Regions from separate parts of the Lysobacter capsici genome, predicted to be linked through region 1. Evidence: riboswitches for the same ligand, from Rfam matches in the RefSeq annotation. Region 1 holds a riboswitch; the other holds the start of a gene.
The links. A riboswitch is a leader RNA that binds a small molecule or an ion and turns the genes downstream of it on or off. The one in region 1 is predicted to bind glycine.
Positions count from the first base shown of each region.

Region 2: another riboswitch for glycine. It lies ahead of KME82_RS24325 (trimeric intracellular cation channel family protein); the one in region 1 lies ahead of gcvP (aminomethyl-transferring glycine dehydrogenase).

Region 1 covers NZ_CP076103.1:4,109,361-4,116,968, forward strand. The annotation lists gene KME82_RS17100 (phosphocholine-specific phospholipase C) at 1-465, shown strand, start outside; gene KME82_RS17105 (multidrug effflux MFS transporter) at 690-1,949, opposite strand; gene KME82_RS17110 (VOC family protein) at 1,949-2,404, opposite strand; glycine riboswitch at 3,072-3,169, shown strand; gene gcvP (aminomethyl-transferring glycine dehydrogenase) at 3,385-6,246, shown strand; gene KME82_RS17120 (putative porin) at 7,050-7,529, shown strand.
Region 2 covers NZ_CP076103.1:5,851,143-5,858,750, reverse strand. The annotation lists gene KME82_RS24350 (DesA family fatty acid desaturase) at 1-172, shown strand, start outside; gene KME82_RS24345 (calcium-dependent protein kinase 21) at 349-714, shown strand; gene KME82_RS24340 (kanamycin nucleotidyltransferase C-terminal domain-containing protein) at 866-1,672, shown strand; gene KME82_RS24335 (hypothetical protein) at 1,969-2,967, shown strand; gene KME82_RS24330 (ABC transporter ATP-binding protein) at 2,964-3,707, shown strand; glycine riboswitch at 4,347-4,453, shown strand; gene KME82_RS24325 (trimeric intracellular cation channel family protein) at 4,639-5,229, shown strand; gene KME82_RS24320 (uracil-DNA glycosylase family protein) at 5,336-5,917, opposite strand; gene KME82_RS24315 (MFS transporter) at 6,124-7,608, opposite strand, start outside.

The DNA.
Region 1 (7,608 bases):
GATCTGCTCGCGCCCACCGCGATCCCGCGCCGCTACACGGTCGAGGCGGGCAAGACGCTGCACGGCGACTGGACGCTGCAGCGAGACGGCGCCCGCGCCTATGCGCTGCAGGTGTTCGCGCCGAACGGATTCTTCCGCGAATTCCGCGGTTCGTTCGGCGGCGCCAACCCGACCGTGACCACCGTGCCCGACCTGCGCCTGCGTCGTCGCAAGCTGATCCTGGCGCTGCGCAACCCCGCGTTCAAGCCTCTGCGCCTGAACCTCGCCGACCAGTACGGCCTGTACGAACCGCGCCTGGAGCGCCTGGGCCCGGCCGCGGTGCATTACCGCCCGATCAAGCTCGACGAAAGCCAGCAGTGGTACGACTTCGTGCTGACCGACGCGAACGACCCGGAGTATTACCGTCGCCTGGCCGGACGCATGGAGACCGGCGAGCACGGCATTACCGATCCGGGATTGATCTGAGGTGGGAGCGGCGTCAGTCGCGACCGCATGACGACCTCGCAATCGCGTCGTCGTTGCCATAGCGCGGTCGCGGCTCGCGCCGCTCCTACACAAAGCAATCAGTCACGTGCCGATACGCACGCATCGGCCACCCCCTGTAGGAGCGGCGCAAGCCGCGACCGCGAAAACACAACTACGTCGCCACCTCGAATTCGCGCAAACGGCCCAAGCCGCCACGCAGCCAATCACATCGAATCCTGCGGCTCCACGATCACCGCGTCTTCCGGCACCCGCGCGCACGCGGCTTTCGACACGAAGGCTTCCCAACGCCAGAACCCCCACGCCACCGCGGTCAACGCTGAGGCGGCGATCGCCAGGTGCAATGCGCTGTCGCTGAGCAACGGCGAGATCACCCCGGCCAGCAGCGCGTTGACCACCAGCCCGGCGAAGGCCTGCAACGACGAGGCCGAGCCGCGCTGATGCGGGTACATGTCGAGGATCGACAAGGTCACGATCGGAAACACCAGGGCGATGCCGAACGCGCCGATGCACATCGGGATCACCGCCCACGGCACCTGCGGCTGCGAGGTCCACAGGTTGTAGCCCAGGTTGATCGCCAGGGCGAGCGCGCAGAAACCGAAGCCGATGTTGACCAGGCGATCGCCGCCGATCTTGCCGGCGGCGCGGCCGGACACGAACGAGCCGAGCACCATGCCGCCGATGGTCGGCACGAAGAACCAGGCGAACTGGCGCTCGTTGAGCTTGAGGATGTCGAGCACGAACGCCGGCGCCGAGGCGATGTAGAGGAACAGCGCGCCGAAGTTGAACGCGCCGGCCGCGGTCAGGCGCTGGAAACGCGGGTTGAGGAAAATCGCAACGTAATCGCGCAGCAGCCGCCTGGGCTTGAGCGCCAGCCGCGCCTGCGGCGGGTGGGTTTCCGGCAGCAGCACGATCACCGCCGCCAGCAACAGCACCGAGAAACCGACCAGGAACCAGAAGATCGCCGGCCAGTGCGCCCAACCGAGAATCCAGCCGCCGATGATCGGTGCGATCGCCGGCGCGATGCCGAAGATCATCATCACCTGGCTCATCAGCCGCTGCGCGTCGTCGCCGTGCAGCACATCGCGGATCACCGCGCGGCCGACGATCAGGCCAACACCGGCAGACAAACCTTGGATCGCGCGAAAGAAAAGCAAAGTAGGCAGATCGGTAGAGAGCGCGCACGCCACCGAAGCCAGCGTAAACACCCCCAAACCACCAATAATCACCCGGCGCCGCCCGATCGCATCCGACAGCGGCCCATGCACGATGCTCATCAACGCATACGCGACCAGGTATACGCTGATGGTCTGCTGCATCTGCAGCTTGTCCGCGCCCAATTCGGCGCCCATCGCCGGAAACGCCGGGAAGATGGTGTCGATCGAGAACGGCCCGAACATCGCCAGGCCGCCCAGCAACAGCGCAAGGCGACGGATCGACAACGGTGCCTTGGCCGAAGCGTTCATCAGCTGGCCGCGCCCGAGGCCCGGGAGTCGATCGACACTTCGTCCGGCGGGCCCTTGAGTTCGACCAGATTGCCTTCCGGGTCGAACAAGTATTGCGAAGGACCCTCGCCCTCGGCGCCATAGCGCGAACCGAACTCGCCGATGCGCACGCCATGCGCATCCAGATGAGCCACGATCGCCTCGCGGTCGAACGGCTGCGCGCGCAGGCACAGGTGATCCATGTTGCGGCCCTCCTCGCCCGGCGCGGCGCCGCCCATGCGGCCGATCTTGCCGTCGACGTCGACCAGGTCGATCAGCGAGGCGCCGGCGCGCAACTGCACTAGCCCGATCGGGTCCTGGCGGCGCTCGATGGTGCAGCCGAGCACCTCGCAGTAGAAGGCGACCATCGCGGCGGTGTCGCGCACGCGCAGCACCACGTGATCGAGTTGCATCAGCTGGAACGGTCGCGCGCTCATGTCGGGCGTCGGAGGGCTTGGGGGAGACTTCACAGTCTACAACCGCGCGGGTGCGCGATCGGGTGGGAAGTTGTTTTGATTTGTCGATTGGTGGTTGTCGGTTGTCGATTGGTGGGGGCGGGCGTCCATTGCCGTGCCTCCATCGCCGTGCTGACGACTGCCTCGCCGACGACGTCAGCAAGTCGTAACTCACACCTACGTCATTCCTCCTACTCGTCATTCCCGCGAAGGCGGGAATCCAGAGACTTCAGCGTCATCTTTCCAGTTTGTAACTCGCACCTCCATCGATCTCCCTACCGTCATTCCCGCGAACGCGGGAATCCAGAGGCTTCAGCGTCATCTTTCCAGGTCGTAACTCGCACCTGCGTCGCTCTCTCCTACCGTCATTCCCGCGAACGCGGGAATCCAGCGACTTTCGTGCGAGAACGCTTGAAGTCACTGGATTCCCGCGTTCGCGGGAATGACGAACTGAAAGATTCGCGCCTGTAGCAGGGATTCGTACCCACGCGACGGCTTTCATATCCCGCGCCGTCGTCGCGGCTTCTTCGACCCGCCCCAAACCCGCCCCAACCCATTCGACCACCCCAACCCCCTCGCCCATCCCCATCCCTGAACCCGCCCCAGCCCCTGCCCCCCAGCCCCATCCCCGGCTATAATCGCCAGCTTGAAACACCCGGTGGGAGAAGCGGCCCGGCCCTCAAGCCTGGACCCGCTGCCGAAGGCGCAACGCCCGTAATCGCTCAGGCCCCATACCGCCGCGTGTACAAACTCTGGAGAGACCGACCACCCGAGCTACAACGGGCGGAACCGGCGCCGAAGGGGCACGAAGCCAGCGCGGAACGGAGCGGCCCCCAACGGCCATCCCTCCCCAGCCGTCACACCGCAGCCTGACCGCAGCGGCGCTTCCAAACTCTCAGGCAAAAGGACAGAGGGGCGCCTCGCGTGCGGCACCGCACGCTGCCTACGGACGCCCCCTGCCCATGACGAACGTATCCCTGCGCGACCTCGAGCACCACGACGCCTTCATCGCGCGCCATATCGGCCCCAACGACGCCGAAATCGGCCACATGCTGGGCAAGGTCGGCTACGACTCGCTCGAAGCGCTGACCGATGCGATCGTGCCCGGCTCGATCAAGTCGACCCAGCCGCTGGCCCTGCCGGCCGCGATCAGCGAAGTAGAAGCGCTGGCCAAGATCCGCGCCATCGCCACCCAGAACAAGGTCTTCCGCAGCTTCATCGGCCGCGGTTACTACGGCACCCACACCCCCAACGTCATCCTGCGCAACATCCTGGAGAACCCGGCGTGGTACACGGCCTACACGCCGTACCAGGCGGAAATCTCGCAGGGCCGCATGGAAGCGCTGATCAACTTCCAGACCATGGTCGCCGACCTGACCGGGATGGAGATCGCCAACGCGTCCCTGCTCGACGAAGGCACCGCCGCGGCCGAAGCGATGACCCTGGCCAAGCGTTCGGCCAAGTCCAAGTCCGACACCTTCTTTGTTTCGAAAAACATCCACCCGCAGACGCTCGAAGTGCTGCGCACCCGCGCCGAACCGCTCGAGATCAAGCTGCACATCGCCGACGACGCGCAAGCGCTGACCGTCGACGCGTTCGGCGCGCTGCTGCAATACCCCGATACCTTCGGCGGCGTCCACGACTACCAGGCCGTGTCCGACGCGGTGCATGCGCGCGGCGGCATCGTCGCGATCGCCAGCGACCTGCTCGCGCTGACCCTGCTCAAGGCGCCGGGCGAATTCGGCGCCGACATCGTGGTCGGCAACACCCAGCGCTTCGGCGTGCCGTTCGGTTTCGGCGGCCCGCATGCCGGCTTCATGGCCTGCCGCGACGCGTTCAAGCGTTCGATGCCGGGCCGTCTGATCGGCGTGTCGGTCGACACCGACGGCAAGCCCGCCTACCGCCTGACCCTGCAGACCCGCGAGCAGCACATCCGCCGCGAGAAGGCGACGTCGAACATCTGCACCGCGCAGGTGCTGCTCGCGGTCATGGCCAGCATGTACGCGGTCTATCACGGCCCCGACGGCCTGACCCGCATCGCCCGCCGCGTGCATCGCCAGGCCGCGATCCTCGCCGCAGCGCTGCGCGGCGCCGGCGTCACCGTCGCCGACGGCTTCTTCGACACCCTGCACGTCAGCGGCATCGACGCGAATGCGATCCACGCCAAGGCGCGCGCCGCCGGCATCAACCTGCGCCCGATCGACGCCGCCAGCCTGAGCCTGAGCCTGGACGAAACCGTCGCCCGCGACGATCTGACCGCATTGGCCGGCCTGTTCGGCGCCAGCCTCGACATCGACGCGCTCGACGCGTCCACCGCCGACGCGATTCCGTCCGCGCTGGCGCGCAAGTCCGCGTTCCTGCAGCACCCGGTGTTCAACACCCACCACAGCGAACACGAACTGCTGCGCTACATGCGCTCGCTGGCCGACAAGGACCTGGCCATGGATCGCACCATGATCCCGCTGGGCAGCTGCACGATGAAGCTCAACGCCACCGCCGAGATGATTCCGGTGACCTGGCCCGAGTTCGGCAACATCCATCCGCTCGCCCCGGCCGAACAGACCACCGGCTACACCCAGCTGATCGAAGAACTCGAAGCGATGCTGGTGGAATGCACCGGCTACGACGCGGTCAGCCTGCAGCCCAACTCCGGCGCGCAGGGCGAATACGCCGGCCTGCTGGCGATCCGCGCCTATCACCGCTCGCGCGGCGAAGGCCATCGCGACATCTGCCTGATCCCCGACTCGGCCCACGGCACCAACCCGGCCTCGGCGCAGATGTGCGGCATGACTGTCGTCGTCACCAAGACCGACGCCAACGGCAACGTCGACGTCGCCGACATCCAGCGCGCGGCGGAGAAATACAGCGACCGCCTCGCCGCGATCATGATGACCTACCCGTCCACGCACGGCGTGTTCGAGGAAGAAGTGGTCGAGATCTGCGAGATCATCCACAAGCACGGCGGCCAGGTGTACACCGACGGCGCCAACATGAACGCCCTGGTCGGCGTGGCCAAGCCCGGCAAGTGGGGCTCGGACGTGTCGCACCTCAACCTGCACAAGACCTTCTGCATCCCGCACGGCGGCGGCGGCCCCGGTGTCGGCCCGTGCGCGGTCAAGTCGCACCTCGCGCCGTTCCTGCCCAAGACCGTCGACGGCGAAGGCGTGGTCGGCATGGTCAGCGCGGCGAGCTTCGGCTCGGCGAGCATCCTGCCGATCTCGTGGATGTACATCACCCTGATGGGCACCCAGGGCCTGCGCAAGGCGACGCAAGTCGCGCTGCTCAACGCCAACTACATCGCCAAGCGCCTGGAACCGCACTACGAAACGCTGTACACCGGCCGCAACGGCCTGGTCGCGCACGAATGCATCCTCGACCTGCGCCCGCTCAAGGACGCCACCGGCATCAGCGCCGAGGACGTGGCCAAGCGCCTGATCGACTTCGGCTTCCACGCCCCGACCCTGAGCTTCCCGGTCGCCGGCACCTTGATGGTCGAGCCGACCGAGAGCGAATCGCAGCACGAGCTGGACCGTTTCATCGACGCGATGATCCAGATCCGCGACGAAATCCGCGCGGTCGAAGACGGCCGCCTGGACCGCGAGGACAATCCGCTCAAGCACGCCCCGCACACGGCGACGCAAGTCACCGCGAGCGAGTGGACCCATGCTTACCCGCGCGAACTGGCCGCCTTCCCGCTGCCGTCGCTGAAGCTGCAGAAGTACTGGCCGCCGGTGTCGCGCGTGGACAACGTCTACGGCGACAAGAACGTCATGTGCGCGTGCATTCCGATCGATGCGTACAAGGAAGAGGAAGCCGAGGCGTAAACGGCTTCGTCCCGACCTCGATGCAGGCAAAAGGGCTTCGCGGATGCGAAGCCCTTTTGCTTTGCGTTGCCTCATGCGAGCCGCGCACAGACCTCGGCGCTGTCGGGACAGTGGAACCGCTACCCAAGGCGCCGATTCTGCGGTGGGCCGGACATCGGCATTTCGCCGCGAGCGAAAAACGGATCCCGACGAGCGACCACGCTCGCGACGCGCTCGCCTTCACATTCGAAGCTAGCACCATGGAGGCCGCGCGCCCTGCCCCCGTCGTCCGGCGCACCCCGACTGTGCAGCGTTTGATTCACGCTGATCGATACGGTCACGAGATTTTCGCGCGCTTGAAAGTCGCTATTGAAAACCATGTCGTGCGCGAAGCCATCGAATTAATGCCTACGCGGTTTTCGCCTCGAGCGTGCGGACCGTCACTAGCGATCGAGGCCTCCAATCACGCTCCGATTAGTACCGAGCCTATTAAAAACGGCCAACGAACTAAGACGCCTAAATCGGCCAATAGATTAAAAACGCGGATCGACCGCGACCGACACATATCCGCACGCGTCGCGTGCGCGCAAACAAAACACCTCGCATACCCGAAACATCGCGCGACCCAATCCTCAGTTCACATGAGTCTGCGGTTGCATTAACCGCACACGCGTATTCGCGCCCTCGCTTTGTCGCCGCTTGTCACGTTATTGGCGAGTGCGAAGCGATAAAAGTGGTGTGCCACGGACTCACCGAAAGTCACACGAAACTGCCGCGCGATTTCCGCGCAAGTATTTCAAGAACCGAAAAACAGGGGGAAACTCATGGCCGCAACCGCGAGCCTTCCCAAGGCTTTGCTCTGCGTTATCGCCGTTGTCCTGATTGCGCTGGCATGGAAGCCCTGGCAAAAGGACCAGTCCGCCTACCCGCGCGACACGCCGACACCCGCGAGTGTCTCGGCGCCTGTGGAGGCATCGAAAGACGCCGTCGTCGCCGAAACCGCACCGGTCATGACCACGGCGATGCGCGATCAGGCCGTGGCGGCCGAGCATACCCGCAGCGCCGCGGCGCAGGCGCAACCGCCTCGCACCTATGTCGGGCCGGACGGCAAGCCACACGAGATCGTCTACAACCAAGGACTGAACCTGTCGCCCGGCGCGCGCGAACAGCTCAAGCGCGAGTTGCTGGCGCAGATGCGCAAACACCCCGAGTCGGTGTCGCGTATCTATCAGATCAGCCCGGCCGATATCGCCGCCGTCCTCGCCGGCACCAAGGCCTTCCCCGAGAAGTTGCTCGATCAGTAAACGGACTTGAGATTCGACGGCGAACAGCCCTCGAAGACCAACCGTGCGTCAGCCCGGATGCGACCCCACCGATGCGTCC
Region 2 (7,608 bases), 1.7 Mb from region 1:
CGATTTCCGCCAGCGCCTGGCGCAGGTGCTCGATGACCGTTCGCACGACGCCCAGGCCACCTTGTCGCGTCTGCACGCGTGGTGCGTGGAAGCCGAAGCCAGCGGCATCCAGGCGCTGCAGCAGTTCTCGGCGCGGCTCAAGGGCTATGCGCTGGCGCCGGCGCGTCACTGAGCGCGGCGATCGGCGGCCAACGAAAACCCGCGCAGCGATGCGCGGGTTTTTTATTGCCCGCGACAACGCTGGCGCGGGCGCATGCGAACGATTGCACGATCGATCGCCGCACCTACTTGCCCGCATCGCGCAGCGGCCTCACCCTTCGCCCCAGGTCTCCCCCCGGTCCCGCGTTCATGCCGTATCGCCCGCTCGCCTTCGCCCTGTGCCTGTTGCCCGCCGCGGTCGCGGCCCAAGTCGCGGCCCCGGCCGCGGGCCCGGTCACGTCCACCGGCGATTACCTCTCGCGCATGGACGCCGACGGCGACGGCAGGATCTCGCTGATCGAATACCAGGACTGGCTGAGCTACGCCTTCGACGCGATGGATGCCAATCACGACGGTGTGCTCGATGCCCAGGAGCAGCCGCGCAGCGGCCGCGGCGCGCACGCCGCGCTGACCCGCGAGCAGCATCGCCTGACCCTGGCCGAACGGTTTCGCAAACAAGATCGCAACCACGACGGCTGGCTCGACGCGCGCGAACTCGCTTCGCCGCCGCAATGACCGCCACCGCGTCGCACACGTCGGGCATTGCGACGGCGACGCACGCGAATCGCTCGTATCGGCCTATTTCTCCACACCCGGTCGCAATGCCCGGATCGCGCAATTGCCGCCTTCGTGCATCGCGTGGTACCTAGTCGGGATGGAATACGCCTTGCCTCGCGGCGAACTCGACACCTTGTTCGCCGGCCCCCAATCGGTCACCTGCGAACAACGCCGCGAACTGGTCGACGCGATCGTCGAGCAACTGCGTGAGCAGCACGGCGAGCGCCTGCTCGCGGTGGCGCTGTACGGTTCGACCGCCCGCGACGACGACGGCCCGTATTCGGACGTGGAGCTGTGGGCGGTGCTCGACGACGGCGCGTTCGGTATCGATTTCGATCAGTCGCTGGAATGGGTGCATGGCCGCGGCAAGGCCGAGGTCAATCTGTATTCGCGCACCGCGGTGGAGGACTACGCCCGCAGCGTCGAGGAAGACTGGGCGCTCAGTCATGGCCAGTTCGTGCATGCGCGCGCGCTGTGGATCGCGCCCGATCACGGCACTCTGGTCGAGACCCTGCGCGCGCTGGCCGCGCATCCGGAGGACGACGCGGTCAATCGCGCGTTGTCGGAGATCGTGGTCGGCGAGCTGTACGAACTGATCGGCAAGCTGCGCAATCGTTTCGCGCGCAAGCCGCTGACCCTGCTGGCCGCCGAATTCGCCCAGCACCTGGCCTGCCTGATCGGCCTGGCCGAGCGGCATGTGTTCGTGTCGGCCGGGACGATGTTCGACGAAGCCGCGGACCTGCCCGGGCCGGACGGCGCGACGGCCTTGTTCAAGCGGGTGAATCAGGGCGATCTGGGCGACGACATCGCGGTGAGCGCGGCGATCGAGCGGGCTTGGGCGGGGATTGAAGTCTGGGCCGGCGAGGTGTCGTTGAACGAGACCTTGCTGCGACGCTGCGCGGCGGGGACGCGCTGAGCGCGCGCTTTGCATTGCTTGGCAAAGAATATGCGGGCCTTATCAAACCTACTGAAAGCCCCTCTCCCGTTTACGGGAGAGGGGTTGGGGTGAGGGCACGCGAAGACCGGCGCCGCATCTGCCCTCATCCGGCCCTTCGGGCCACCTTCTCCCGCACGCGGGAGAAGGGTTCGTGATCCCGGCCCGGCTATCGGCGCCATAAGCCGCTCCCGGTCGCTTGCCGCGCAGGCCTTCCTGAAAACCAACGATACTGACGCACTCGACGGATCGCCGATTCCATCCCTTCCGGAGCGCGCATGCCCGCTCTTTTGCATCCCTGGCTCAGTCAGGCCCGCATCGCCGCCGCGCGCGGCGGCGGTTGGCGGCGCAATCGCGGCGCGATCGCGTTGCTGGCCTCGTCGATCCTGCTGCCGCTCGGCCTGCGCCTGTCCGGCAGCGAAGCGGCGATGCTGCCGGCCGCGGTGCCGCGCCTGATCGCGCAGCTGCCGTTGCCGTTCGCGCTGCTCGCGCTCGCCCTGGCCTATGCGCTCGCACGCGGCCGCTTGATCGCGCTGGATGAGCGGCTGCGGCACGGCTGGTGGGCGGCCGCGCCGATCGCTCCGGCCGCCACGACCCGCACCTTGATCGTGCTCGCGTTCGCGGCGACCTTGCTGGCGATGCTCATCAGCGCGGTGATGCTGATCGCGTTCGGTGGCGAGCCGGTGCAGGTTCGCAGCGCGTGTTGGATCGTCGCCGGCGGGCTCGGCATCGGCGCGTCGTTCGGTTTGATCTCGGCGCTTCGCCATCGCCGCTATCCGCGTCATCGCCTGCGCGAAGGTGCGCGCCTGCCGCTGTTCGGCCTGCGCTGGCTCGACGACGCGCGCCTGCCGCATCTGAGCGACTGGCAACGCCGCGACGCCTTGCTGCGCTGGCGCCGCGGCGGGCATGCCTGGATGGTCGGCGCGGTGTTGGCGGCGCTGCCGAGTTCGACCGCGATCGCCGCCGGCCTGGGCGTGCTGCTGATCGCCGTCGCGATCGCCTGGTTCAGCCTGGTGGTGCGCGGCTGCGTCGCCGCGACCGTCGCCGCCGACCGCTTGCTCGCCAGCACGCCGCGCGCGCCGCGGGCCTTCGTGCGAGCGGCGTGGCGCTATCCCGCCTTCGCCTTCGTCTGCGCGGCAACGCTGATGCTGATCGGCGGCGCGCTGCTGTCGTTGAACTGGCGCGCCGCGCCGGTGTTGCTGGCGATCGTGCTGGTGCTGTCGTTGCCGGCGTTGTCGGGCTTGCGCCGCGTCCATCGGCCGGTGTCGCCGCGATGAACTTCATGCTCGAACTCGATGCGTTGCAGCACCGCTACGACGAACACGCCGTACTGCACGGCATCGACCTGCACCTGCGCGGCGGCGAATTCGTCGCCCTGATCGGACCGAACGGTTCGGGCAAGACCACCTTGCTGCATTGCCTGGCCGGCATTCAGCGGCCTAGCGCCGGCCGCGTACTGATCGGCGGTCACGACATCGTGCGCGAGCCCCTGGCCGCGCGTCGGCAGTTGGGCTTCGCGGTCGATCCGGCGCAACTGCCGCCCTTGCTGAGCGGACGCGAATGCCTGCGGCTGTTCGCCGGCGCGCGCGGCGTCGGCGAGATTCCCGCCGCCACCCTGGCCCTGGCCGAAACCCTGGGCTGCACCGCGATGCTCGACCGCCGCATCGGCCAGTACTCGCTGGGCACGCGGCAGAAACTCGCGATCTTGCTGGGCTTGCTCGGCGAACCGCCGTTGCTGGTGCTGGACGAACCGCTCAACGGGCTCGATCCGCTGAGCGCGTATGCGCTCAAGCATCACCTGCAACGGCTCGCCGCCGAACGCGGCACCGCGGTGTTGCTGGCGACCCATTCGCTGGATGTCGCCGAGCGTTTCATCAATCGCGCGGTGCTGTTGATGGACGGCCGTCTACGCCGCGAGTGGGCGAGCGATGAGCTCGATGCAATCCGCGCCGATCCGGCGCGGTCGCTGGAGCAGTCGATGGTCGAGGCGCTGGCCGATCCCGCGCCGCCGTGCTGATCGAGGTCCGATTGCAGGAGCGGCGTGAGCCGCGATCGAGGGTTTTCAGGTTGCGGCGCATATGCGGCGTCGAAGTCGGTTTGCGCCGTATGCAGGCCGGTTGGGGTGCGCGGTTTGTGCGGTGTCGCGGTCGCGGCTTGCGCCGCTCCTACAGGGGGATGGCCCGCTCGCGTTGTTGGTTGTCGATCGTCAGCCGTCAGGTGACAAGTAATGGAGGTGAGTGACGAGGTAACGGAGTGATGGGATGACGAGCCGCGACATTGTTGGTGGTTCGATTGGTTGTCGGAGGTCCGACTGTAGGAGCGGCGCGAGCCGCGACCGCGGAGTTACAGGTCGCGTCGCAGTTGCGATGTCGCGATCGAAACTCGCGCCCGCCAACAGCAACCGCATGGCAACAGCAAGGCAACAGCTGCGACTCTTTCATCAGGCGCTACGCCACACAGCTCCCGCATATCCATGCCCGAAAGCTCACCGCGAGCGGCAAGGCGACCAGGTCCGAAAACCTTTCACGCACCGTCACCTGCTACCATCCGCCCCGTTCGCAGAAGAGTGGCGCCGGCCTCGCGGTCGATGCCCGCCGAAGGCGCAGGCTCCCATAATCGCTCAGGCTCGGCCGTTCGGCCGGAGCACTGCGGACACCAACGCCGATCTGGAGAGAGGTCGCCACGCGGCCCACCGAAGGGGCAAGCGGTCCGACGCGCCGCGCCGGGCCGCCCAAACTCTCAGGTAAAAGGACAGCGGGAGCGGCGCCGTGGCCTTCGTCGTTCGACGATGCCGCGCAAACTCATGAGTGCATGCACGATGCGCGGCCTGCTGCTGCGCGTCGTCGCTTCGCGCGCTGCCGGTCGCCGGCCGCATGCGGGCACCGCATCGCGCGTGGGTATGCGTCGCATGGCCGCGGTTCTCCCGTATCGTCCGACGGAGCACCGCCATGTTGTTGCAGATCATCTACCTCATCGCCATCAGCGCCGAAGCCATGACCGGCGCGCTGTCCGCCGGGCGCCGGCGCATGGACCTGTTCGGCGTGGTCATCATCGCCTGCGTCACCGCGCTCGGCGGCGGCTCGCTGCGCGACATCGTGCTCGGTCACTATCCGCTGGGCTGGGTGCGCCATCCCGAATACCTGGCCTACACCATCGGCGCGGCGATCGCGGCCACGTTCCTGGCCAAGAAACTGCATTACCTGCGCCGCACCTTCCTGTGGCTGGACGCGCTCGGCCTGATCGCGTTCACCCTGATCGGCTGCGCGGTGGCGCGCGAAGCCGGTCATCAACCCGCGATCGTGGTGATCGCCGGCATGCTGACCGGCGCCTTCGGCGGCGTGCTGCGCGACGTGCTGTGCAACGAGATTCCGCTGGTGTTCCAGCGCGAGCTGTACGCGGTGATCTCGCTGCTGACCGGCGTGGCCTATCTGCTGTTGTTGCGCGTGGGCGTGGCCGAGAACGTCGGCGTGCTGTTGTGCCTGGGCGGCGGTTTCGCGCTGCGCCTGCTGGCGATCCGCTACGAGTGGGAGATGCCGTAGTTCGTGTATCAATGATCGCGCCGAGCGCCGGGTTCGAACGGTGCGAAGACGACAGGCTCGATCCGCGCGCTTGTGCTTGAACCGGGTCTGATTCAAGCCGGCGCGATCAATCCGCAAGCACCTGCGCGACCCGCTCGCGCAGCAGCGGCACCAGCTCGCGTTCGAACCACGCATTGCGCTTGAGCCACAGATTGTTGCGCGGGCTCGGATGCGGCAGCGCGACCACGGTGGGCCAGGTGTCGCGCCATGCCTGCACGGCCTGGGTCAGCGACGCGCCCGCGTCGGGCAGGTGATACGCCTGCGCGTACTGGCCCACGGCCAGGGTCAGTTGCAGATGATTCAAGCGCGACATCAGGCGCGCGCGCCAGGTCGGCGCGCATTCCGGCCGCGGCGGCAGATCGCCGGCGCGGCCGGTGCCGGGAAAGCAGAACCCCATCGGCAGGATCGCGACCCGGTCGGCGTCGTAGAACAATTCGCGCGACAGCCCCAGCCACGCGCGCAGACGCTCGCCGCTGGCATCGTCGAACGGGATGCCGCTTTCGTGGACCTTGCGTCCCGGGGCCTGCCCGGCGATCAGGATCCGCGCGCTCGCGCCCACCTGCACCACCGGCCGCGGCCCGTGCGGCAGGTGCGCTTCGCAGCGGGTGCAGGCGCGCACTTCGTCCAGCAGGGTCGGCAGGGAGGACATGCCGCGATGCTAGGGCTTGCCGGGGCCGGCGTCGATGCGCGGCGTTCATGTCGCGCGACCGGCCGCCCGGCACGCGATTCGGCTGCGACCGGCGTCGCAGTTGCGATGCCGTCGGGCGCGACGTTCGGCATCGCCGCGATGCGCAAACAACAACGCCGGCTTTCGCCGGCGTTGTTGCTTTCGTGCGTGCTGCAAGTTTCACGCGATCACAGGGTGATGTCGCGATCCTTGGTTTCCGGCAGGAACAGCGCGCCGATCACCACGGTCATCGCCGCGACGATGATCGGATACCACAGGCCGCTGTAGATATCGCCGGTGGCGGCGACGATGGCGAAGGCGGTGAACGGCAGGAAGCCGCCGAACCAGCCGTTGCCGATGTGGTACGGCAGCGACATCGAGGTGTAGCGGATGCGGGTCGGGAACAGCTCGACCAGCCAGGCGGCGATCGGGCCGTAGACCATGGTCACCAACAGCACCAGGAAGGTCAGCAGCGCGATCACCATCGGCTTGTTGATCTGCGCCGGGTCGGCCTTGGCCGGGTAGCCGGCGGTGGTCAACGCCGCGCTGAGCTGTTTGCCGAACGCTTCGGACTGCGCCTTGAACGTCGCGCTGTCGAGCGCTTCGCCTTCGAAGCTGTTCAAGCTCGCCCCGCCGATGCTCACCGTGGCCAGACTGCCGGCCGGACCGGCCGCGTTGACGTAGGGGATGCCCTTCTTGGCCAGCGCCGACTTGATCACGTCGCACGATTGCTTGAACGCGGCCTTGCCGACCGGATCGAACTGGAACGCGCAACGCTCCGGATCGGCGGTGACGGTGACCGGCGAGGCGGCGACCGCGGCTTCCAGCGCCGGGTTGACGTTGTGGGTGAGCGCCTTGAACACCGGGAAGTAGGTGAACACCGCGATCAGGCAACCGGCCAGCACGATCTTCTTGCGGCCGATCTTGTCCGACAGCCAGCCGAACAGGATGAATCCGCCGGTGGCCAGCGCGAGCGCGATGGCGATCAGGATGTCGGCCTGGTTCGGGTCCATGCCGAGGGTCTTGGTCAGGAAGAACAGCGAGTAGAACTGGCCGCCGTACCACACCACCGCCTGGCCCGCGGTCGCGCCGAGCAGCGCGAGCAACGCGATCTTGCCGTTCCTGGAGAAGAAGCTCTCGGTGATCGGCGCCTTGGAGGTCTTGCCTTCGGCCTTCATCTGCTGGAACAGCGGCGATTCGGCCAGCTGCATGCGGATCCACACCGACACGCCTAGCAGGATCACCGAGAACCAGAACGGGATGCGCCAGCCCCAGGCTTCGAAATCGTCCTTGCCCAGCCAGTTGCGGCAGGCCCAGATCACCAGCAGCGACAGGAACAGGCCGATGGTCGCGGTGGTCTGGATGAAGCTGGTGTACAGGCCGCGCTTGCCGTTGGGCGCGTGCTCGGCGACATAAGTGGCCGCGCCGCCGTACTCGCCGCCGAGCGCGAGGCCCTGCAGCAACCGCAACACGATCAGGATCACCGGCGCGGTGATGCCCATGGTCTCGTAGCTGGGCAGGATGCCGACCAGGAAGGTCGACAGGCCCATCAGCACGATGGTGATCAGGAAGGTGTACTTGCGTCCGATCATGTCGCCGAGTCGGCCGAACACCAGCGCGCCGAACGGACGCACCGCGAAGCCGGCGGCGAACGCGAGCAGGGCGAAGATGAA